DNA from 3 places in the Caballeronia sp. LjRoot31 genome. Region 3 is predicted to be linked to each of the others. Evidence: predicted binding sites of a transcription regulator. Region 3 holds the regulator's gene; each other region holds the start of a gene.
The links. Region 3 encodes LexA, which represses DNA repair genes until DNA is damaged. Its sites were predicted from a motif close to ACTGTATNNNNATACAGT; they were not measured.

Region 1 (7,558 bases), on a different contig from region 3:
GGGCATCGAGCGCAGCCTGTTTTGCGGGGATAGCGGGGAAATCGGGCACGAGGATCGCGAGGCAATCCGGCATGCCACGCAGATGGGCGAACTCTTTATCGGGTCGTGCCAGATCATTCGGCGTGAGCAGGTACGCGCCTTTTTTCGACCGCATGCGGGCAATGGTGATGAGCTCCGACAGATTGCCGTATCCATTGCGGTTCGTCGCCAGCAAAATGAGTCCGAAGGCTGGCGAAAGATCCGCATTGACGAGCTTGAAATACGAGCCGATCACAAGCGGAAAATTCAGCTTCTTCGCCTCCACATGCGCGCGTACGACACCCGCGAGCGAGCATTCATCGGTGATTGCCAGACCGGCATAACTCAGTTGCGCCGCCCGCGCGACCAGCTCCTCTCCACGCGATGCCCCGTGAAGAAACGTGAAGTTGGAAAACGCGAAAAGCTCCGCATACGCGGGCAGCATGGAGAAGGTCGTATCCACGGCACATCATCCAAACAGACCGTGGAGAAACCAGCGCGGATCTTCGGCCTCGGCACTCCCGGGCCGCTCGCGATAAATCCAGTAGCAACTTTGATCGCTGGCTTGCGCGACGAAATAATCACGGCTTGTCAAACCGCCGTCGAACCATCCCGCCTCGATGCGCTCAGCCGGCGACACCAGTTTCAGCGACGACCCATAGAACGGCCGATGGCTTTTCATCATCAGTTGCAGCGGCTTTTCAAGCAGCCACGTCGGGCGCGGCAGATCGGACGGCACGGCTTCAAGCTTTTGAGGATGGGTGGTGTCGGTGACGGAGATCCATCGATTCGCCTGTTCAGGCCGGTAATCCGATGAAGGCGCCGCACGCAGCACGTTCTCGGCGCCCAATCGCGCAACCAGCAATTCCAATAAGCGGTTATGGTCTTCAGGCGAACCGCCGGGTTCGGGAAAAAGCGTCTCGGTAGGGGGTTCCGCAGGCTGTATTTTTGCGGCGCTCAGACGCATGGCGATCACCGGCGCCACGAGTTCCGTGCGGCCAAGCCGCTCCTTGAACAAGCGCAGCAGATGTTCTTCGTGCCAGGTGGGTTCGGCGAGAGCGATCTGGATAACGGTGGGGTCGATGGCATCGCGGCCGCGCTCGTGTTCCAGCGTGAGCGTGGCGTGCGTGAGCGCCAGTTGCTGCGCGCTCAGCCAGCCGCACAGTTGCACGATCAGCCGGCGCGCTGAAAACAACATGGCTTCCGCATGTTCGATACGATCGGGCAACTCGATGCGCGCGCTGAAAGCGGGCGGCACGGCCAGCCATTCATGGAGCTCGGGCGCGAGTCCATACGCGCGATCGAGCGAGTCCAGCAGCGCGACGCCACAGCGTTTTTTCAGACCCGCACGCGGCAGGCGGCGAATGTCGTTCAGCGTCTTGCAACCCAGCCCGTTGAACCAGTCCGTGAAAGCCCGCACTTCCGGCGCGGCCTGGAACGGCAGCGTCCCGAGCTTGCGTTCGAGCGAATCCATTTTCAGCACGCGCCGCTTGCCGAGGTGAGCGTTCCGGGCGCTTTTGGCCAGCAGCCACGCGCCCTGGCCGGTCGGCGCTGTGCTCAGGCGCGCCGTGACGCCGATGGCATCGACAATGTTCCGCATCTGATGACACAGCCGCACGATGCCGCCGAAGAGCCGCAAGCTCGCCGTCACGTCGATAACAATGGTTTCCTCATCGCAGAGCGCGACCATGGGTGAGAATTTCATCAGCGAAAAAGCTACCTCGCGCATCAAGTCGTTTTCTCGGCTCAACTCGCGCTCGAACATGAGGGTGTCGGGCGAGAGCGTGAGGACGCCGCCGCGTTTCATGCCTACGCATACGCTGGCCTCGCGGGCACCCGGGTCTGCTATAAAAACCGTGTCGCGGTCGAGGACGACGCAGCCATGTTCAGGCCTACGCGACCAGCGTGGACGGAACACTTCCAGCGACAACCGGGGTAGATGTATGCCGACGTACACGGGCATGGGGACTCAGCAGGACAGGAGAGGGTTGCAGGGTGACGGACAGTCTTTCGGCGCGGATCGGGCCTTTGCGCTTGATGATGTCGACAGCAATACCGTCGCCGGCCGGCCGCACGCACAGCCTCAATGTGGCCGGTGACGAGTCCGCCGCGCTCGCGAGCGGGCGCACCATCAGGAACAGCGTTTCAGAGGATTGCGCGGCCATGTGCAGGCGCCGCAGCGATTCCGTGCGCGCGTATTGCTGCCAGAAGACAAGCGCGCCACAACTGCCCGTCTTGAGAATTTGCTCGGCTGACCACAATGCGTCAGCCAGTTTCGATGCGCGCACCTGGAGCAGCTTGTCGAGCGGCACACCCAGATACGCAAAAGCGAGAGAATTTGGACTATGAGGCGGTTGCACAAAAGCGATAGGGCGGCGGCTCACGGCGGCGAGCGCCGGGCGTAACAGCCTGACTTCGCCCACGCCCGGCTGCTGCACCAGCAACTCGATCAGCGTTCCCAAGGGCCAGCCGCCACCCGGCAGTTCGGCCGACAGCACGGCATAACCCGTGTCGACGGTCTGCCCCTGAGCGCGCGCGAGCTGCGACCCGCGCCACAAGGCGGGGTGGATGTCTTCGACGTTCTTGAGCAGGGCTGACATGGTAAATTTAACTGTATGGATGTACAGTACTCTACCTTGAATTTGATCGAGCCTGAACTGCCCCTTTTAAACATGGGGAGGAAAAACGGGGGAGAAATTATGTCGACTGAACGTAGTGGAAATGGTAGGGAGAATGCGCGGTGACCATCCTGGTCGGCACAGCGTCGTGGACGGACCCCACGCTGATCAAGTGCAAGCGTTTTTATCCGCCCGGCTGTTCGAGCGCGGAGGCCCGGTTGCGTCATTACGCGTCCGTGTTCCCTTTGGTGGAGGTCGATTCCAGCTATTACGCCATGCCTGACGCTGCAAATTCAGTGTTGTGGGCTGAGCGGACACCGCCCGGGTTTGTGTTCAACATCAAGGCGTTCCGCTTGTTCACGGGGCATCAGACCGCACGCGACATGTTTCCGCCGGACATACAGTCGCACCTGCCACAAAACGGCAAGACGAGCCTGTATTACAAGGATTTGCCGGGCGAGTTGCAGCAGGAATTATGGTGCCGGTACTTTGAAGCTATCGAGCCGCTTCGTGTCGCCGGCAAGCTTGGCGCAGTGCATTTCCAGTTCGCGCCGTGGGTGATCTGCAATCCCCACGGCATCCGGCATGTCGAGCACTGCGCGGACGTCATGGGCGCAATGGACGGCTACACCATGGCGGTCGAGTTTCGCAACCAGACCTGGTTCGACGAAAAGCGCCGCGATTCCACGCTGGCCATGGAACGTGAGCGCGGACTGGTGAATGTGGTGGTGGATGAACCGCAGGGGTCGAGTAACAGCATCCCCGCCATTTGGGAAACAACGCATCCGCGGCTGGCGTTGATTCGTATGCATGGACGCAATCAGGACACGTGGAATGTCAAAGGTGGGGTTGCATCGTCGTCGAGATTTCAATACGAGTACAACGATGATGAAATCGATTCACTCGCCAGCCAGGTTATCGAAATTTCAAAAGCGGTCGAACTGACGCATGTGGTTTTCAATACCAACTACGAGGACCAGGGACAGAGGAACGCGCTGAAGTTGGCGGGGGCTTTGGGTGTCGCGCATTCAGTCGACGGTTGACATCGTAATGACGATGGGAGTCAGGATAAAACGCCTGGCGCCAGCACGCCAAAGGCGATACCCGTCTCACGATGAAAAATCTTCTCGGACATGCCAAGCCTGACAGCGCACTCTGTCACGGCATAGGGTTGATCAGGTGCTTAAAAAAGCGTTTCGCATATCTGATTTAATTTTTTGCAGCAATTGCGCAGGATTCGATGAGCGATCGATAAGGCACGACCGCCTCGTCTCGCACTCCCCTCGCGATGGCTCGGGCACGGAATCGCCCCTCATCCCCTTTCCCCAAGTCTTTCTGCCTCCTGCCAAAGATAACAATTTGGTAATGCTGATGTCAGTCTCGCGCAAAGCTTGAAAGCCGATACTGATTGCAAGTGACCGAGATTGCACTGCGGCCAGATAGAAGTTGATGGCCATGCATACGTCGTATGCAAGCAAGAGCCAAAGCGGCCAGTCGTGGCTTACGAAGGTCTGTCAGCATCAACTCGAAGAAATTATTTGATCGATCGTGGAATAACAGCAATGCCGATGTGTTTGCCACTGCATGAACGCGGTAATTTAGATTTAACCAAGAAAGGAAACCGGAACGAAGATTAGCCATTTAATAGCAATTTCAAGGCTTGTCATCGCACTCCGGCAACTACAGCGTCATTCGTTTCAGGGCAAGGTTGCCCGTTAATCAATCACACTCATTGAAGGAATATCCATCATGAAAAAAGCACTTATCTGCCTCGCTCTCGCCGCTGGTGCCTTGGCCGCTCCGGTTCTCAGCTTTGCACAATCGAATGCTCCCGTGACACGCGCTGAAGTCCGCGCAGACCTGGTGCGTGTTGAACAGGCGGGCTACAACCCGGCGCGCGGTGGAGACGTCGACTACCCGGCCGACATCCAGGCTGCTGAAGCGAAGATCGCAGCTCAGAACGGCCAGCAACTGGCAACGCAAGCCTACGGCGGCGTGGCCGAGAACGGCACTTCATCGTCAAGCGCCCCGATGCACACGGCTACGCGCTCGACCTGCGTTGGTCCGGTCAGCTTTTGCAACATCTACGCAGGTGGCTAAGTGGCGCGGTTCAGGCCCTGTGCTGTCGCGGTCATTTCCATTGCCCTGCACAGGACCTGAGTTGTCATGTGGACCATCAAGCCTGGCTGGAGCATCGTCGCCGCCTGACGCAGGAGCTGGCCAACGTGGGTGAGCTGACGCAGCATCGGGCGCGGCTGGAAAGTCAGGTGATGGGCAACGAGGCGTTGTCGGCGGAAGTGATCGATTCATCCGGTCGTGTTTTGCTGGAACATAACTTGTACGCGTTTTCGATCGGTTTTATCGTGCTGATCCATCGAGGACGAGCGGTGCGTCGGCGAGCGGATCGACCGGGCTGGGACTGGCGATAGTGCGGACGATCATGGAGCTGCATGGCGGCAAGGTACATGCGAAAAGTGAGCCGCAGGGAACACGGTTCGTCCTGACTTTCCCGTTGGTCAAATGAATCCTCTGCTTTGGCCGGAATAGACGCTTGGCAGTACCCCACCACGCTTAAGGAATATGGCCGTCCCTGAAGCTTTGATACTGTACGGGCTTCATTTCCGTTGCCGTCCCTCAGCCGCAATCTGCAACACGCCGTGTACAAATCATCTCTTGTGCAGCAGGAAACGCATCAAAATACCATTCCGCCCGCGACATCGATCGTGCATCCGGTGACCCAGCCGGCGTCGTCCGAAACAGCGAAGGCGACGGCTGCGGCAATGTCGCTGGGCTGACCGACGCGCGCGAGCGGCGTCTTGGCGATAAAGAACTCAGCCATCCCTTTCGCAGATTCCGCATTCCCTTCGGTGGTGACGAAACCCGGCGCAATGCCGACCACGCGAATCTTACGAGGGCCAAGCTCCATCCCCAGCGTACGCGTCAGGGTGTCCACCGCGCCCTTGGTGGCGCAGTAGACGTGAACCATCGGATAGGGACTGTGCGCGAGACCCGAACTGATGTTGACGATCACGCCGCCCGCCGGCAACACGCGGGATGCCGCCTGCGTGGTAAGAAGCAGGCCGCGTACGTTGAGGTGGAAGTGCTCGTCGAAACTCTCGGCCGTCAGCGTTTCCAGGGAGTCCATTTTGTAGACCCCCGCGTTGTTGATCAGGATATCGAGCTTGCCGAACGCATCGAGGGCAGCATCGATGAGCGGCTGGATCTCAGCCGGTTTGGAAATATCGGCTTTGACCGCGATGGCCTTGCCTCCCGCCGTAACGATTCTCTTGACGACGACATCTGCGTCTTCCGCACTGCGCGAGTAGTTCACGACCACGTGAGCGCCGTCGGCGGCGAGGCGTTCAGCGATACCCGCTCCAATGCCTTTGGATGAACCGGTGACAATAGCGACTTTGCCGGAAAGCTTGCTCATGAATGGGGTGCTCCCATGAGGATTGAGCGCCCATGATAGGCTGCCGATTGGTATGGATTAAGGGGGGTAATCAATATGCAGCATGAAGCGCTGCTTCATAACATGGCGATGCTGCCTGACCTGCTGCCGGGGATCGCCGCCTTTGCTCGCGTGGCGCACCATGCCAGTTTTACGCGCGCCGCGGCCGAGCTGGGTGTGTCGCCGTCAGCCTTGTCGCAAACCATGCGCACGCTGGAAGGGCGCCTCGGCGTGCGCTTGCTCGACCGTTCGACGCGCCGGGTCGGGTTGACTGAAATCGGACAGCGTTTCCTGCAGGATGCACAACCGGCGCTTGCCGCGCTCGCGACCGCCGTCGACGGGGTCAACGAATTACGTGACAAGCCTGCCGGCCTGCTGCGCCTCAACCTCTCGCGCACGGCGGCGGACATTCTGGTGATGCCTCATCTGGTCGACTTCCTGGAGGCCTATCCCGACATCACCGTGGAAATGCATTGCGACAACGCGCTCGTGGATCTCGTCGGCGGGGGCTTCGACGCCGGGATTCGCCTTGGCGAGAACCTGGCGCAGGACGTGGTAGCCGTGCCTTTCGGCGGCCGGCATCGCATTGCGACCCTCGCGGCGCCACGCTATCTGGCAGGACGCCCGCTGCCGCGCAAGCCCGAGGACTTGCGCGCGCACAGGTGTATCAATGTTCGTCTCGCGGGCAGTATTTATCGCTGGGAATATACGCACAAGGGCCGTGACTTCGACATTGAGGTGCCGGGGCCGCTGGTGACCAACGACGGCGATATCATCCTCGCGGCTGTCCGTGCTGGCGCCGGCATTGGCTGCGCGTTCGAAGTCCAGGTGCACGACGACATTCAGGCCGGGCGCCTGATTGCGCTGCTGAAGCCGTGGTGGCCCACGTTCCCCGGGTTTTATCTCTACTACCCCAGCCGTGTCCACGTTCCCCGCAAGCTGCGCGCGTTCGTGGATTTCATGCAGGACCGATTGAATCGATAAGGGCTGGCAGAGCTTAGGATGCCTATGCGTGTTCCGTTTCCACCGTTGCATTCCAATCGGACCCGCGCGCAAGCTCAACAAAGGCGCTCAGATAATCGATCGTCGTATCCGTTTCACGGACGCCCAGAAAGATCTGCTTGGCGATGCCTTTTTTGCCCAGCCGAACCGCATTCACCGCGACCTTGTCCGCATACTCTTCAACGAGCCACCGCGGTAACGCGGCCACGCCCCGACCGCTTGCGACCATCTGCAACATGATGTCGGTGGTTTCTATGACCTTGTGCCGCTTCGGCATGACGTTCGCCGGCATGAGGAACTGGTTATAGATATCCAGCCGATCGATCTCGACCGGATACGTGATCAGGACCTCTTCGGCGAGTTCATCGGGCAGGATGAAAGGTGCTTGCGCCAGCCGATGCTGCCGCCCCACCACCAGTACCTGCTCATAGTCGAACACGGGCTCGAAGCGCAAGCCGGGTTTTCGCAA
Region 2 (7,558 bases), 990 kb from region 3:
GCTGTACACGTGATCGTCAATATCGAGCGTGCCGCCGTGCATCGTCGCGATCTCCCGGACGATGGCAAGACCGAGTCCGCTGCCATCGCCTTCACGGCCAAGAATGCGATAGAACCTCTCAACCACACGCGTGCGTTCCGCTTCAGGAATGCCCAACCCCGTGTCCTCCACTTCGAGAAAGACGTGCCGCGTGTCGGACTCGTCGGTGCGCACGCGGACCGTGATTCGCCCTCCGGGCGGGGTATAGCGAATGGCGTTATCGATAAGATTCGACAGCATTTCGCGCAACATCACCGCGTTGCCTTCAACCTCGACCGGATGCGGCGGCTCCTCATAACCAATATCCATCCGCTTGGCCAACGCCGCCTGCACCCAGTCGCGCACGGCGAGCCGCGCGAGATCGGTCAACTCCACGCGCGAAAAAATCTGCCCCGACATCCGGTTCTCCGCCCGAGCCAGCGCGAGCAGTTGTGTCACCAGCCGCGCGGCGTGCTCGGAACTCGTCGCTATCTGTTCAAGCGAACGCTGCACTTCTGCCGATACATCCTGCCGCAACGCCAGCTCTGCCTGCGTCCTCAAGCCGGCGAGCGGTGTTTTCATCTGATGCGCGGCATCGGCTATGAACCGCTTCTGCAATTGCATGTTCTGCTCGAGCCGGTTGAGCAGATCGTTAAACGACGCCACCAATGGCGCGATTTCCGGCGGTGCGCGGCTGGCTTCGAGCGGTGAAAGATCATCGGGACGCCGGGCGCGAATATTCGCTTGCAGGGCATGCAGCGGCGCAAGCCCGCGCGACAACCCGAACCAGACCAGCACGATAGCCAACGGCAAAATCACGAACTGCGGCAGGATCACGCCCTTGATGATGTCGTTGGCCAACTGGCTGCGTTTATCGAGCGTCTCGGCCACCTGGACCAGCACCGGATGAGCGAGCGTCGGCGCCTCCACCGTCGTATAAGCGACGCGAATGTCGTTGCCGCGCAGCACGTCGTCACGAAATTCCACGATGCCGGGCTGTGGCCGATCATCGTCATGAGGCAAGGGCATATCGGCGTCGCCGCCCACCAGTTCACCGCGCGTCCCCAGGACCTGGAAAAACACGCTGTCCACGTTATCCGCGCGCAGGAAGTCCCGCGTGGCGTTCGGCAGCCGCAATTCCGCGACGCCATTCACCGGCGCGATCTGCCGCGCGAGCACGTAGGCATCCGTCTCAAGCGCGCGGTCGAACGGCCCGTTGGCAATCGACTTGGCAACCAGATACGTGACCGCAATACTCATGGGCCACAAGAGCAGCAGTGGCGCGAGCATCCAGTCCAGAATTTCGCCGAACAGAGAACGCGGCGCGGGCTCGCCGTCGGGCTCGAGCTCGTCGGGCGGCGCGAACGGGTTCGCGTAACGCGCGTCGCGAGAAGCGTCGGGGTCGGCTTCGGGCAAATCGGGCGAAAGGGGTGACAGCTCGCGCAACGCCGGAGCGGCGCGCTCGGGGGATGCTGGCGAGCCCATGGCGTGTTTACTCGTGGTTACTTGCTACTTGTACTGCGGGCTGGGCGAGGCAGGCTCGTCGGTATTTGCCGGGGTAGAAGGTACAGAAGCGGCTACCGCGGCAACGGCTTTTTCAAGGCTATAGCCTAACCCGCGAACGGTTATGATCCGCGCGCCGCCGGGCTCGATTTTTTTTCTTAGCCGATGGACATAGACTTCGATCGCGTTGTTGCTGACTTCCTCACCCCACTCGCAAAGGTGGTTGACGAGTTGTTCCTTCGAGACCAGCCGGCCAACCCGTTGCAACAGGACCTCAAGCACGCCGAGTTCGCGTGCCGATAACTCGATCACCTGGTCGTTGATAGACGCAATGCGTCCGACCTGATCGAACGCGAGCGCGCCATGCTTGACGACGGTGGGGCCACCGCCCGCGCCCCGTCGGGTAAGGGCGCGCACGCGGGCTTCGAGTTCGTTCAGCGCGAACGGTTTGGCCATGTAGTCGTCGGCGCCGAGGTCGAGGCCCTTGACGCGTTCATCGACACTGTCGGCGGCCGTCAGGATGAGCACGGGCATCTGGGAATTGCGTGCCCTGAGGCGTCTCAGGACCTCCAGGCCGGACATCATCGGCAGGCCCAGATCGAGGATCAAAAGGTCGAAAGTCTGGAGCGAAAGGGCAGTGTCGGCTTCCACGCCGTGCCGCACGTGATCCACGGCATAGCCCGATTGGCGGAGTGATCGAATGAGACCGTCCGCGAGTATGCTGTCGTCTTCGGCAATGAGGATTCGCATCGTAGTGTGCGCAAAAAGCATTGCCGGCACCGCAATTCGCCCGGCGCGGCGGTCTCCAGGTGTAGTGGTGTCCTGCAGGGGTCGAACGTGGCGCTGAAACTACGCGCTTCGATCGGACTTGCAAAAACACCTGTTTTTTTATACAGTGTCTGCAGCAGTGCGCCCAGCCGGGAAAAAACTCCCAAGGGCATGCGCCAGACGCCGTTCATCATAGCAAAGGACGATTCATGGAAGATAGCAAGAAAGGCCCGGGCGGGATGTCTGCAGAGAAGAGCAAGGCGCTGGCCGTCGCGCTCGCGCAGATCGAGAAGCAATTCGGCAAGGGGTCGATCATGCGGCTCGGCGCTGGCGAAGCCATTGAAGACATTCAAGTGGTCTCGACCGGTTCGCTCGGACTGGATATTGCATTGGGCGTCGGCGGTTTGCCGCGTGGACGCGTGGTGGAAATCTACGGTCCGGAATCGTCGGGCAAGACCACGCTGGCGCTGCAAGTGATTGCGGAGATGCAGAAGGTCGGTGGCACGGCAGCGTTTATTGACGCGGAACATGCGCTCGACATCGGTTACGCGCAAAAGCTTGGCGTGAGTCCGTCGGACCTGCTGATCTCGCAGCCGGACACGGGCGAGCAGGCGCTGGAAATCTGCGACGCGCTCGTGCGTTCGGGTTCCATCGACATGATCGTGATCGACTCGGTTGCGGCGCTGGTGCCGAAGGCTGAAATCGAAGGCGAAATGGGCGACTCGCTGCCTGGTTTGCAAGCACGTTTGATGTCGCAGGCGCTGCGCAAGCTGACCGGCACGATCAAGCGTACGAACTGCCTGGTGATTTTCATCAACCAGATCCGCATGAAGATTGGCGTGATGTTCGGCAATCCGGAAACCACCACGGGTGGTAACGCGCTGAAGTTCTACGCATCGGTGCGCCTGGATATTCGCCGTATTGGCTCGATCAAAAAGAATGACGAAGTGATCGGCAACGAAACCCGCGTGAAGGTGGTGAAGAACAAGGTTGCGCCGCCGTTCCGCGAAGCCATCTTCGACATCCTCTACGGCGAAGGTATTTCGCGTCAGGGCGAAATCATCGACTTGGGCGTGCAAGCCAAGCTCGTCGATAAAGCGGGCGCCTGGTACAGCTATAACGGCGAACGGATTGGTCAAGGTAAGGACAATGCACGCGAATTCCTGCGTGAGAATCCTGAAATGGCGCGTGAAATCGAAAATCGAATTCGCGAGTCGCTGGGCGTCAATGCAATGGCCGACGCAATCGCTCCGGGTGTTGCCGAAGTGGCGGATGAAGAAGAATGAGTTTTAGGCGGTAAAAGATGATGCGCAGCAAGAGCCGGTTCGGATCGAAGACCGGTCGCGATTCAAATCGTGACGCGGAGCAGGACGTAAAGGAAGATCCGGACGGCTCGAAGTCCATAAGCGACGAAGACGAAAGTCTCAGCGCCGAGGAAGGAGTCGACCGCTACGAACGAAGCAGCGATCGATACCGCGCAGCAGCAGGCGAACGCGTCGGTGTGGAGGGATCTGCTCCGGCGCGTCGTTCGTTTGGAAACAGCTTCTCGAAGGGCGGTGGAGTTTCCGGCGAGAAGAGCGGAAGCGGTGGGTTTAATAAGGGTGGCGGGTTTTCCAGCGGCAAGAGTGCTGGGAGTAGCAGTAGCGGTAACAGTAGCTTCGCCAGGAAAAGCAGCTTTGGGCGACCCGGCGGTTCAAGTTTGTCGTCTGGCAGCAGCAAGGCTGAGGCGATCGCCGCGAGTCTGCAGGAAGCGGGTGAAACCACACAGCAGGACAGCGAGCCGGTGTTCGAACGGTCGAGTGATCGTGCGTATCCGAAGCGTGGATCGTTCGGTGGTGGGGGGGCGGCGCGGTCATCTTTGAAGAGTGCGTCGGCAGAGGCCCCGGCTGAATACGAGCGATCGAGTGATCGCAGTAAATTTGGACGTGGCGGGTTATCGGGGCGCAAAGCAGCCGGTTCGACTACGCGTGGCAAATCTTTGCCTCAGCCTGTTGACGGCGTGGATGTTTTCGAACGGTCCACCGATCGACAAACCAGTCGTCGTAATTCGCCGAAGCCGGCAAAGCTCGCTGATGAGAACAGCGCCAAAATCGCCGACATTGCGGTTGCGCCGCAAGTCGACCATCAACAATTTGAACCCGCGCAGCCTGATTCGGCAACTGGATTGGACGCGGTCGATGCCGAGGAACGCTTAAAGCGCGCTCGGGCGGTCCTGGAACAGGCACAGTCACTTGTTCAATCACAGGCCGCTCCGGCAAAAGCTGCCCGGAAATCGCAATCGAAACCTGCAGTTATTTCTCCGGGCGTCGAGCGAGAAACAGGCATTGACGTAGCCGATCCATTCGAGTCCTTCGAACAGTGCGTGCCATCTGCAGCGGATGCAGTTAGCGAAAGCCAAAACGCCGAACCGGTTTATTCGCGCGGCTCTACCGGACGCGGAAAGTCATCGGCAACGGGCGATTCCAAGCGAAAGGGGCCGCAATTATCGTTACGCGGTCGTGCGCTGGGTTATTTATCGCGCCGTGAACATAGCCGCACGGAATTGTCGCGCAAGCTGACGCCGCATCTCGGCGAAGGCGATTCCCTCGATACCTTGCTCGACGCGCTTGAACAAGAAGGGTGGTTGTCGAATGAGCGATTTGTGGAGAGCGTTGTTCATCGGCGGGGCACTCGTCTTGGCACAAGCCGGATCGTGAATGAGTTGAAGCGCAACGGTATCGACGAAACGTTGATTCAGGACGCTGGCGCCGAGTTGAAGAAAACCGAACTCACTCGTGCTCGCGAGGTCTGGAGCAAGAAATTCGGCGAACCGCCGACGACGCCGGCCGAACGTGCGAAACAAGCGCGCTTTCTCGCCACGCGGGGATTCAACGGCGGGACGATCGTGAAAGTGCTGAAAGCTGGCGACGACGAATTTATCGATATCGACGAATAGGCGCCGGCGGAAATTTTGGCGCTACGACCCCAACCCCGGCGCTGAGCGAAATCCCCCACCGCGCGCGGCCCTATCGAAACAAACGCGAAACAAACCGCCGCACAAGTCTCCGCATTGCCCCTCAAGCTCCCCCGCGGCAACTTGGTCCGGCTGAAAATGCCCAGTATGGTAAAATTTTGGCGTTTTCCCATTCCGGCCTTCCTCTGCACATGCCGCTTTCTCCGCCCGTTTCCCGACAGTTGCGCCATCGCCGCGCGATTCGATTGGAAGCGTTTGAGCGTGAAGATGGCTTGTGGGATATCGAAGCCTGTCTAACCGATGAAAAGCCGCGCGACGTCAAACTCGCGGCGGGCGTCCGGCCTCAAGGCCTGCCGATCCATGAACTCTGGCTGCGCATCACTATCGACCGAACGTTCACTATCGTCGACGCCGAAGCGGCTTCCGAGTGGTCTCCGTATGCGGGGCTGTGCGCAGCATCGAACCCCGCTTACCGCGCGCTCATCGGCCTCAATCTTGTGCAAAATTTCCGTCGCGAATCCAGCCGTTTGCTGGCCGGAACGACCGGTTGCACGCACATCACTGAACTTTGCGCCGTGTTGCCCACAGCCGCCATCCAGGCATTCGCCGGCGAAGTGTGGAACACCGAAAAAGGCGGCGCGCCCGGCAAAGCATCGGATAGTTCAGCAAGCACAGCAGCAAACAAAGCAGCAGAAACCGACAAACCTCCATTCCAGCTTGGCCGTTGCAACGCGTTGCGTTTCGACGGTGAAGCCGTTCGGCAATATTATCCGCGCTGGTTCGGCCACGCGCCCCGTGGCGCGGCAGACCGGATAGTGGATCAGGACAACTCCAAAAAGGCCGGAAGCGAAGTGGAGCCGGCTCAGCGAAATTAATCGGAATTAGTCGACACTAATCGAAATTAGCAAGAGCAGGTTCCCAGAACTGGCCGACCAGGAAACATCAGCATGACTCCGGACGCGGATACTTTTGACGCCGGAAGCAACGCTCAACGTAATTCAAGCATTCCAAGCAATCCCTTAATCCACGTAATCGAAGTTCAATCCAACTCTCAGACTGAAGGAATCACGCATGAAGATTCACGAGTACCAGGGAAAGGAAATCCTGCGGAAGTTCGGCGTCGCGGTCCCGCGCGGCAAGCCCGTGTTCTCGGTGGACGATGCGGTCAAGGCCGCTGAAGAGCTGGGCGGCCCGGTATGGGTCGTCAAGGCTCAGATTCACGCTGGCGGTCGCGGTAAGGGCGGCGGCGTGAAGGTTGCAAAGACCCTGGAACAGGTTCGCGAATATTCGAACCAGATCCTCGGCATGCAACTCGTCACGCACCAGACCGGCCCTGAAGGCCAAAAGGTGAACCGCCTGCTGATCGAAGAAGGCGCGGACATCAAGAAGGAACTGTACATCGGCCTCGTGCTCGACCGTATCACGCAAAAAGTCGTGGTGATGGCATCGAGCGAAGGCGGCATGGACATCGAAGAAGTCGCGGAAAAGACGCCGGAACTGCTGCACAAGTTCGCCGTCGAGCCGGCGACGGGTCTGTTGGACAAAGACGCCGACGACCTCTCGCGCAAGATCGGCATTCCCGAAGGCTCGATCCCGCAAGCGCGCGCGATCCTGCAAGGCCTGTACAAGGCATTCTGGGAAACGGACGCATCGCTGGCGGAAATCAACCCGCTGATCGTCACCGGCGACGGCAAGGTGATCGCACTGGACGCCAAGTTCAACTTCGACGCCAACGCGCTGTTCCGTCACCCGGACATCGTCGCGTATCGCGATATCGACGAAGAAGATCCGGCTGAAGTGGAAGCGTCGAAGTTCGATCTGGCCTACATCTCGCTCGATGGCAACATCGGCTGCCTGGTGAACGGCGCCGGTCTGGCAATGGCCACCATGGACACGATCAAGCTGTTCGGCGGCGAGCCGGCCAACTTCCTCGACGTGGGCGGCGGCGCTACGACCGAGAAGGTCACGGAAGCCTTCAAGATCATGTTGAAGAACCCGAATCTCAAGGCAATCCTCGTGAACATCTTCGGCGGCATCATGCGCTGCGATGTGATCGCGGAAGGCGTGATCGAAGCGTCGAAGGCGGTGTCGCTGAAGGTGCCTCTGGTCGTGCGCATGAAGGGCACGAACGAAGATCTCGGCAAGAAGATGCTGGCGGATTCAGGCTTGCCGATCATCGCGGCCGACAGCATGGAAGAAGCTGCGCAGAAGGTTGTCGCAGCCGCCGAGGGCAAATAATCCGGGCTGTTGGTTGTTAAACCAGACACCGGATTACGAGCGTTCCACCAGATACGAAAGGCGGCGCCTTCCCGCCCG
Region 3 (7,558 bases):
CGGTCTCAAGACAAGCTAACTAGTTTAATCGATTGCACCAACGAGGCGCGTCCGACCCTCGCGACCTGCACTGCGGGCGCGCACGCGAGGTGATTTGCGGTCGTCGGACGCTTTCGCGACGCCTTGATTAAGCGCTAGAAAGTCCGCCCATCAAGGGATTGACGTTCCTGGCACGGTGTCCGCTTGGCGTTTCGCGAGCAACCGGCCCGCATTAGCGTTTTCCATCGTTGCCACCGTTTCAGCGACGCACCATGATGAAAGCAACGCGGCCCGGGTTTTGTCGCCCGCCCGGCCCACGGGGCAGAATCTGCAACACTTGACGACCGTTTTTTTGATGCCCTTTGCTGCCGTTGTGCAGCGCGGAGAACCACCATGGCGAGCTATCGAAAAATCCTGTTGTGTTACGACGGCTCTCGCGAAGGGCGTAAGGCATTACGTGACGGCGCGAACCTCGCGCTCGACCTGAAAGCCGAAACGCATGTGCTCGCCGTTGTCGATATGCGCTCCAGCATCGCCCAAAGTGCCGGCCTCCTCACCGATATGGCATGTGGCCGTTTCGAAGATGCCGCCCGGGACATTTTGCGCGAAGGCGTGGAATGGCTGACCGAGCGGGGCGTGCCGGCGCAGGGCCACTTTGCGTTCGGCCATCCTATCGACGAAATTGCCGGACTCGCGCAGAGCCTGCAGGTGGATCTGGTGGTGGTGGGACATCGGTGCCGCACGGGTCTTGCGCGCTGGTGGATGGGCGCGGGTAACACGCCGCTGATGGATCGGGTGTCTTGCAGCATTTTGGTGGCGGTGTCGCCGACGGGTACATCAGCTGAGCAGGAAGACGCCGCGCATGCGGCGATGCCCGCGAAAGCCGAGGCCAGTGTTTGATGCTGCGACGGGTTTGCTGAGGTTGAAAGCGGCTAAGCTGGTGCCGCTTTCAACCAGCAAGTCGCCAAGCAGCCGGCCAGCCAGCCGCTAGGCAGCAGCAATTGGGCGGATAGTCCCGTTGTTATTGCGGGAAAGTTGATGGTTCGCCTAGCCGTCGTTCAACTCCACCGCGACCAGTTTCCACGAGAACAACCCGTAGCGCCGGAGAATGGCCGAATAGCGTGCGTCGCCGGTTCCATGCTGGTAATTCACCGCGAAAGTATCGAAACTTCGATACCCCGCCGTGGTTTGCGGCGGCGGTTTCGGTGCGGACGGTGAAGCTACGACGGGCGCGGCTCCCGGGGTAGCGACAACAGCGCCGCTCGCCTCGGACGGAACCGGCGGTTTCTCGCCCGGATCGCCCCGTGGCGGTATGCCATTGAGAATAGCCGCCACGCCGTCTGGCGTTGCATACGAATCGACCAGCGGGCCGATTAGCGCCGCGCCAATCATGGCGCCGATCATCGCTAACGGATTGCCGCTCCTCTGTATGTCGATCTTTCGGGTCAACAACTGACCGACCTGGTCCTTCAGGCTTTCACGCAGCAGCGGAAAGTCGACGTACTGATTCACAGTTTGAGCGTCACGGGCGTCGGTGGCGCGTTTCAACCGGTCGAGCGCGATGTACGGCGACGCATAGATCGCACCGAGCACTGCCACGACGACAACAACCAACAACGTAATAACAACGGACTTGCTGGTACGGGACAGGGACATACGCTAAGGCGCCTTTGGGCTGATGAGGTGGATGCGGCTCGAATGCAAGAGCAGAGGCCAAAGAAGCCTCAACCCCTGGATGGACCGCAACAGCGCCAGAATTATCCCCGCGAATCTCATTGCTTCGAAAAAATCAGGCGAGCAATCCGCCTTCAACGCCGGCCCGCTCCTCGTCGATACAACGGTCGATCATGCGCGACACCGCTTCAATATTGCCGACCATGATGACCCGCGATTCACCGCGATACACTCGCACCGGCGCGCGTTGCTCGGCCTGCGTATGCACCGATGCACTCAGCGATACCCGGGCGAACGCCGGCTGCCGCGAGGGCAGGACGGGCAGTTCGTCGAAGAGATCGGGGGTGTCTGCTGGCTTCGGTGTCTTGCAGGAGATCAGCGAGCGCAGATGCCGCAAACGGCCGAACTCGCGGAATTGCCGAAACGACAGGGGTGCACGTGCTGTCGGCGCGAACGATGCGGATAAAAAAGAAGCAGAAAACAACCGGGCGAATCGTTCCATGATGTTTCTCCGATGACCGATGACAATAGGACGCGCACCGGTTCATCGCGAGTGCGATGTCCGTCACGCTTTATAGGGCCGGAATTCAAGTGCAGTGCGGCCGGGGAACACCCGGAATACCCGGAAACCCCGCCGCCCTGCAAATCAGAAATCAACAAGCAGACATCAAAGCAGAAGCTGAAAACCTTGCAGAAATCAAAGCTCGCCGGAACGAATCAACCCGACCGCAATACCTTCCAGCGCAAAGTCGTCGCTGCCTGACGCGACGAAGATGTTCTCGTAATCAGGATTTTCAGCGATCAGTTCAACGCCATCTGGACGACGTTTCCACCGTTTGACCGTGACGTCGTCGCCAAGTCGCGCCACGACGATCTGCCCGTCCTTAGCCTCGTTTTTCTTCTGCACAGCGAGCAGATCACCGTCGAAGATCCCTGCGTCGCGCATGGAAAGACCGCGCACCTTCAACAGATAGTCCGGTTTGCTGGAGAACAGCGCCGGGTCGCAGGCGTAATGCTTGGAGATGTGTTCCTGCGCGAGGATCGGACTGCCGGCCGCCACGCGCCCGACCAGCGGCAAGGACAATTGCATGATGCTGGCATGGGGCAACGTGAACTGATGAGGCCCTTCGTCGAGGCCGCCATTGGTCAGCAAACGAATGCCGCGCGATGAACCCGCCGCCAGTTCGATCACCCCTTTACGCGCCAGCGCCCGAAGATGCTCTTCGGCGGAATTAGCGGAGCTAAAACCAAGTTCGGCTGCGATCTCGGCGCGCGTGGGCGGAAACCCCGTGCGTTCGATCGCGCGCTGGATCAGTTCGAAAACCTCTTGCTGCCGCGCAGTCAGTTTGCTCATTTTGGTCACGTGCTTTTGCCCCTTGTATGGCTGGTCGTCCACTGTATGGATGAACAGATGCCTGTAGTTTTATACAGTATTCAGCGCTTTTCAAGCTTTACTTTAAGTTCGACGTCGTCAGAACCATACAGAGCCTGTAAACAGGGTGCTCCAACGGCTGTTTGATGGCCGCAACGCCGCTTCCAGCCGTCATTAGCACTTTTTGATCTAAAAGAATGAATAACAATTATTTTTAATAATGAAAGCTCGTCGATAGACTCGGCTGCTCAAACCACATAAGACGGGGAACGGGGTAATGCTGAGTCAGAATTCGAGGTGGGGCGCACGTGCAAGGAAGCTGTTTGCCACGGCGGTGATCGGGGCAGCGTCGGTGACCGGGATGACCGCGGGCATGATCGCGCAAGCGCACGCCGACACGTCGTTCCTGAACGTGTCGTATGACCCGACGCGTGAGTTGTACCAGGAGTTCAATCAGGCTTTCGGCAAGAAATGGAAGGCTGAAACCGGAGAGACCGTCACATTCAAGCAATCGCACGGCGGCTCCGGTGGTCAGGCTCGCTCGGTTCTCGACGGTTTGCAGGCAGATGTGGTGACGCTGGCGCTGGCCTATGACATTGATGCGCTCGCAGCCAAGGGGCTGGTTAGCCAGGACTGGCAGAAGCGCTTGCCGGACAACGCGTCGCCGTATACATCGACCATCGTGTTTCTCGTTCGCAAAGGCAACCCGAAGCAGATCAAGGACTGGCCGGACCTGCTCAAGCCGGGCGTGTCCATCGTGACGCCGAATCCGAAGACATCCGGCGGCGCGCGCTGGAATTACCTCGCAGCGTGGGCCTATGCAGAACATCTGCCGGGCGGCAACGCGACGACCGCCAAGGACTTCGTAACCAAGCTCTATAAGAACGCCGGCGTGCTGGATTCGGGCGCGCGGGGCGCGACCACCAGCTTCGTGCAGCGCGGACAGGGTGACGTGCTGATAGCGTGGGAAAACGAGGCGTTCTTGTCATTGAAGGAATTCGGTTCGGACAAGTTCGAGATCGTCGTGCCTTCGGTGAGCATCCTGGCAGAGCCGCCGGTCGCGGTAGTCGACAAGGTCGTGGATCGTCATGGCGACCGCAAGCTGGCCGAGGCGTACCTCAAATATTTGTATAGCGAGGAGGGCCAGGAAATCGCGGCACGCAACTTCTATCGGCCGCGTTCCACAGCTGTTCCCGCTGCGCTGACGAAGCAGTTCCCGAAGATCAAGCTCTACACCATCGACGACTCGTTCGGTGGCTGGACCAACGCACAAAAGACGCATTTCGCCGATGGCGGCGTGTTCGATTCGATCTATCAGCCGCAGTAAGCACGGCGGCATGAAGGGCAGCACTGCCGGCGCTTATGCGCTCGCGGTGCTGTAGTCGTAAAAGAAGGCTGAAATAACACGATGGCCGCATAGACGGCCATGAAACCAACCCGAAGCTCGACCCCGAAGCGCCGTCCCCGCGGCGCGGCGGAACTGGATGATTCACGCATGACGACTTTCACTTTCCGCAAGCCCAGCGCACTGCCGGGCTTCGGCCTGACGCTCGGCATCACGGTGGCGTATTTGAGCCTCGTGGTGCTGATTCCGCTCGCCGCGACCTTCGCCAAGACGGCCACGCTCGACTGGGCGACGTTCGTACGCGCGGTCACGTCGCCGCGCGTGCTGGCGTCGTATCGACTGACGTTTACCGCTGCCCTCGGTGGCGCGCTGATCAACGCCGTGTTCGGCTTCCTAGTGGCGTGGGTGCTCGTGCGCTACACGTTCCCGTTCAAGCGCGTGGTGGATGCAGTCGTCGATCTGCCGTTTGCATTGCCGACTTCCGTGGCCGGCATCGCGCTCGCCGCGGTGTATGCGCCGAATGGCTGGATCGGACAGTTTCTCGCGCCGCTTGGGATCAAGGTGGCGTTCACGCCGTTGGGCGTGCTCGTGGCGCTGACGTTTATCGGCCTGCCGTTCGTCGTGCGCACCGTGCAACCCGTGCTGGAAGATTTCGAGCGGGAGCAGGAAGAAGCGGCCGCGTGCCTTGGCGCCACGCGCTGGCTGACGTTTCGCCGCGTGGTGCTGCCGTCGCTGTTTCCCGCGATCCTGACCGGTTTCGCGCTTGCGTTTGCGCGTGCCTTGGGCGAATACGGGTCGGTGATTTTCATCGCAGGCAATGTGCCGATGAAGTCCGAAATCACGTCGCTGCTGATTATCACGAAGCTCGAACAATACGACTACGCCGGGGCGACCGCGATCGCCGTGGTGATGCTGTGTGTATCGTTCCTGATGCTGCTGCTGATCAACACGCTGCAATGGTTCCTGCAACGGCGCACGAGCCGCGGTGGCGCAGGTCCTGCGCCTGCTTCGGCCGGTGCATTGCATATTGACGGGGCGAAAGCATGAGCGCCGTCAACCAGAAAACTGTGGATGTGACCACGGCCCGTGTGACTGAGCACAAGCTTGATCCGGTTACCGAACCGCGCGCCGTGCGCTGGATCCTGACGGCCATCGCGCTGATTTTCCTGGCGCTGTTTCTTGTGGTTCCGCTCGTCGCCGTGTTTGCACAAGCGTTCGCGAAGGGCGTGGACTATTACTTCGATTCGCTGAAAGATCCCGACGCGTGGTCCGCCATCAAGCTCACGCTGATCGTCGCCGCGATTGCGGTGCCGCTGAACGTGGTGTTCGGGTTGACGGCGTCCTGGTCTATCGCGAAGTTCGAATTCCGCGGCAAAGCCTTCCTCACGACGCTGATCGACTTGCCGTTTTCGGTGTCACCGGTCGTCTCGGGCCTGATCTACGTGCTGATGTTCGGCGCGCAAGGCTGGTTCGGTCCCTGGCTCATCGACCACGACGTGCAGATCATCTTCGCGGTGCCCGGCATTGTGCTCGCCACTATCTTCGTCACGTTCCCCTTTGTCGCACGCGAGCTGATCCCGCTGATGCAGGCGCAAGGCAACGACGAAGAAGAAGCCGCGCATGTACTCGGCGCGTCGGGCTGGCAGATCTTCCGCCGCGTGACGCTGCCGAACGTGAAATGGGGTTTGCTGTATGGCGTGATTCTCTGCAATGCACGTGCGATGGGCGAGTTCGGCGCGGTATCGGTGGTATCGGGCCATATTCGCGGACAAACCGACACCATGCCGCTGCATGTAGAAATTCTCTACAACGAATACAACTTTTCGGCGGCGTTCGCCGTGGCGTCGCTGCTTGCGCTGCTCGCGCTCGTCACGCTCGGCCTGAAGCTGCTTGCCGAGCGCCGCATGTCGCAATCGATTGAAGCAGTGCAGGCGCAACCCGCTGAGTTGCCGGTCGCGTCACTCCAGAACTAGAAGGCGAAAATCACCATGAGCATCATTGTTCGCAATTTGCAGAAACGCTTCGGCGATTTCGCCGCGCTGGACAACGTCTCGCTCGACTTCCCGTCGGGCGAACTCGTCGCGCTGCTCGGACCGTCGGGCTGTGGCAAGACCACGCTGCTGCGCGTGATCGCGGGGCTGGAATACGCGGACGCCGGTTCGGTCGTGCTGAACGGCGAGGACGTGGCGGCCGTGGGTGCGCGGGAACGGCAGGTCGGTTTCGTGTTCCAGCATTACGCGCTGTTCCGTCACATGACCGTGTTCGAGAACGTGGCGTTCGGCCTGCGCGTGAAACCGCGCAAGGAACGGCCGTCCGAAGCGGTGATCCGCGAGAAAGTGCATGAATTGCTGAAGCTCGTGCAGCTTGACTGGCTGGCGCAACGGTTTCCATCTGAGCTTTCCGGTGGGCAGCGGCAGCGGATCGCGCTGGCCCGGGCGCTTGCTGTCGAACCGAAGGTGCTGCTGCTCGACGAACCGTTCGGCGCACTCGATGCCAAGGTTCGCAAGGAGCTGCGTAGCTGGCTGCGGCGTCTGCACGACGACCTGCATATCTCGACTATTTTCGTCACGCACGATCAGGAAGAGGCGCTTGAAGTCGCGGATCGGATCGTGGTGCTCAATCGTGGACATGTGGAGCAGGTCGGCAGTCCGCAAGACGTCTATGATCATCCGCAGACATCGTTTGTGTACGAGTTTCTCGGCGCGGCAAACCGGCTCAGGGGCAGCGTGGATGCGAACGGTTTTGTGGCGCAAGGCGCTGCGCAGCCGATTCCGACCGTTGCGAATTTCGCGGGTCCGGCGGTGGCTTACGTCCGGCCGCACGACCTGACGCTCTTCCCGACGGCGTCGGGTCATCGCGATGGCATCGTGGTCGATGTCCGCCGTGTCGTGACGCTCGGCGGTTCGGTGCGCGTGGATCTGGAAGGCGCTGAAGGCAACGTGCTGGAAGCGGAACTGGATCGCGAAACCTGGCGTGGATTAAATCTGAATATCGGCGATGGCGTGACCGCCGTGCCGCGTGTTCTGCGTGTGTTCCCGGCGCATTGAGCTTATTGAATAAGCATACTGAAGAGAGAGGCTGACATGAACTTCCAGCAATTGCGTTTCGTACGTGAAGCCGTCCGGCAGAACATGAATCTGACCGAAGTCGCGAACGTGCTTTATACGTCGCAATCGGGTGTGTCGAAG

Region 1: a site for LexA is predicted at 2,629-2,646, ahead of imuA (translesion DNA synthesis-associated protein ImuA). Genes of this name have one in related genera too.
Region 2: a site for LexA is predicted at 2,401-2,418, ahead of recA (recombinase RecA). Genes of this name have one in related genera too.

What each region holds. Positions count from the first base shown of each region.
Region 1 is NZ_CAXURX020000003.1:827,085-834,642, forward strand. Features, by position in the region: gene ACSQ8V_RS32480 (error-prone DNA polymerase) at 1-481, opposite strand, end outside; gene ACSQ8V_RS32485 (DNA polymerase Y family protein) at 488-1,981, opposite strand; gene imuA (translesion DNA synthesis-associated protein ImuA) at 1,911-2,618, opposite strand; gene ACSQ8V_RS32495 (DUF72 domain-containing protein) at 2,759-3,679, shown strand; gene ACSQ8V_RS32500 (DUF4148 domain-containing protein) at 4,386-4,736, shown strand; gene ACSQ8V_RS32505 (hypothetical protein) at 4,805-5,065, shown strand; partial or broken gene ACSQ8V_RS32510 (ATP-binding protein) at 4,972-5,160, shown strand; gene ACSQ8V_RS32515 (SDR family NAD(P)-dependent oxidoreductase) at 5,329-6,069, opposite strand; gene ACSQ8V_RS32520 (LysR family transcriptional regulator) at 6,145-7,071, shown strand; gene ACSQ8V_RS32525 (LysR family transcriptional regulator) at 7,094-7,558, opposite strand, start outside.
Region 2 is NZ_CAXURX020000001.1:721,729-729,286, forward strand. Features, by position in the region: gene ACSQ8V_RS03035 (sensor histidine kinase N-terminal domain-containing protein) at 1-1,503, opposite strand, end outside; gene ACSQ8V_RS03040 (response regulator) at 1,528-2,271, opposite strand; gene recA (recombinase RecA) at 2,499-3,575, shown strand; gene recX (recombination regulator RecX) at 3,593-5,224, shown strand; gene ACSQ8V_RS03055 (DUF2889 domain-containing protein) at 5,434-6,117, shown strand; gene sucC (ADP-forming succinate--CoA ligase subunit beta) at 6,299-7,480, shown strand.
Region 3 is NZ_CAXURX020000001.1:1,716,496-1,724,053, forward strand. Features, by position in the region: gene ACSQ8V_RS07575 (universal stress protein) at 373-879, shown strand; gene ACSQ8V_RS07580 (DUF2939 domain-containing protein) at 1,027-1,635, opposite strand; gene ACSQ8V_RS07585 (hypothetical protein) at 1,769-2,155, opposite strand; gene lexA (transcriptional repressor LexA) at 2,351-3,007, opposite strand; gene ACSQ8V_RS07595 (sulfate ABC transporter substrate-binding protein) at 3,303-4,352, shown strand; gene cysT (sulfate ABC transporter permease subunit CysT) at 4,521-5,417, shown strand; gene cysW (sulfate ABC transporter permease subunit CysW) at 5,414-6,343, shown strand; gene ACSQ8V_RS07610 (sulfate/molybdate ABC transporter ATP-binding protein) at 6,359-7,417, shown strand; gene ACSQ8V_RS07615 (CysB family HTH-type transcriptional regulator) at 7,454-7,558, shown strand, end outside.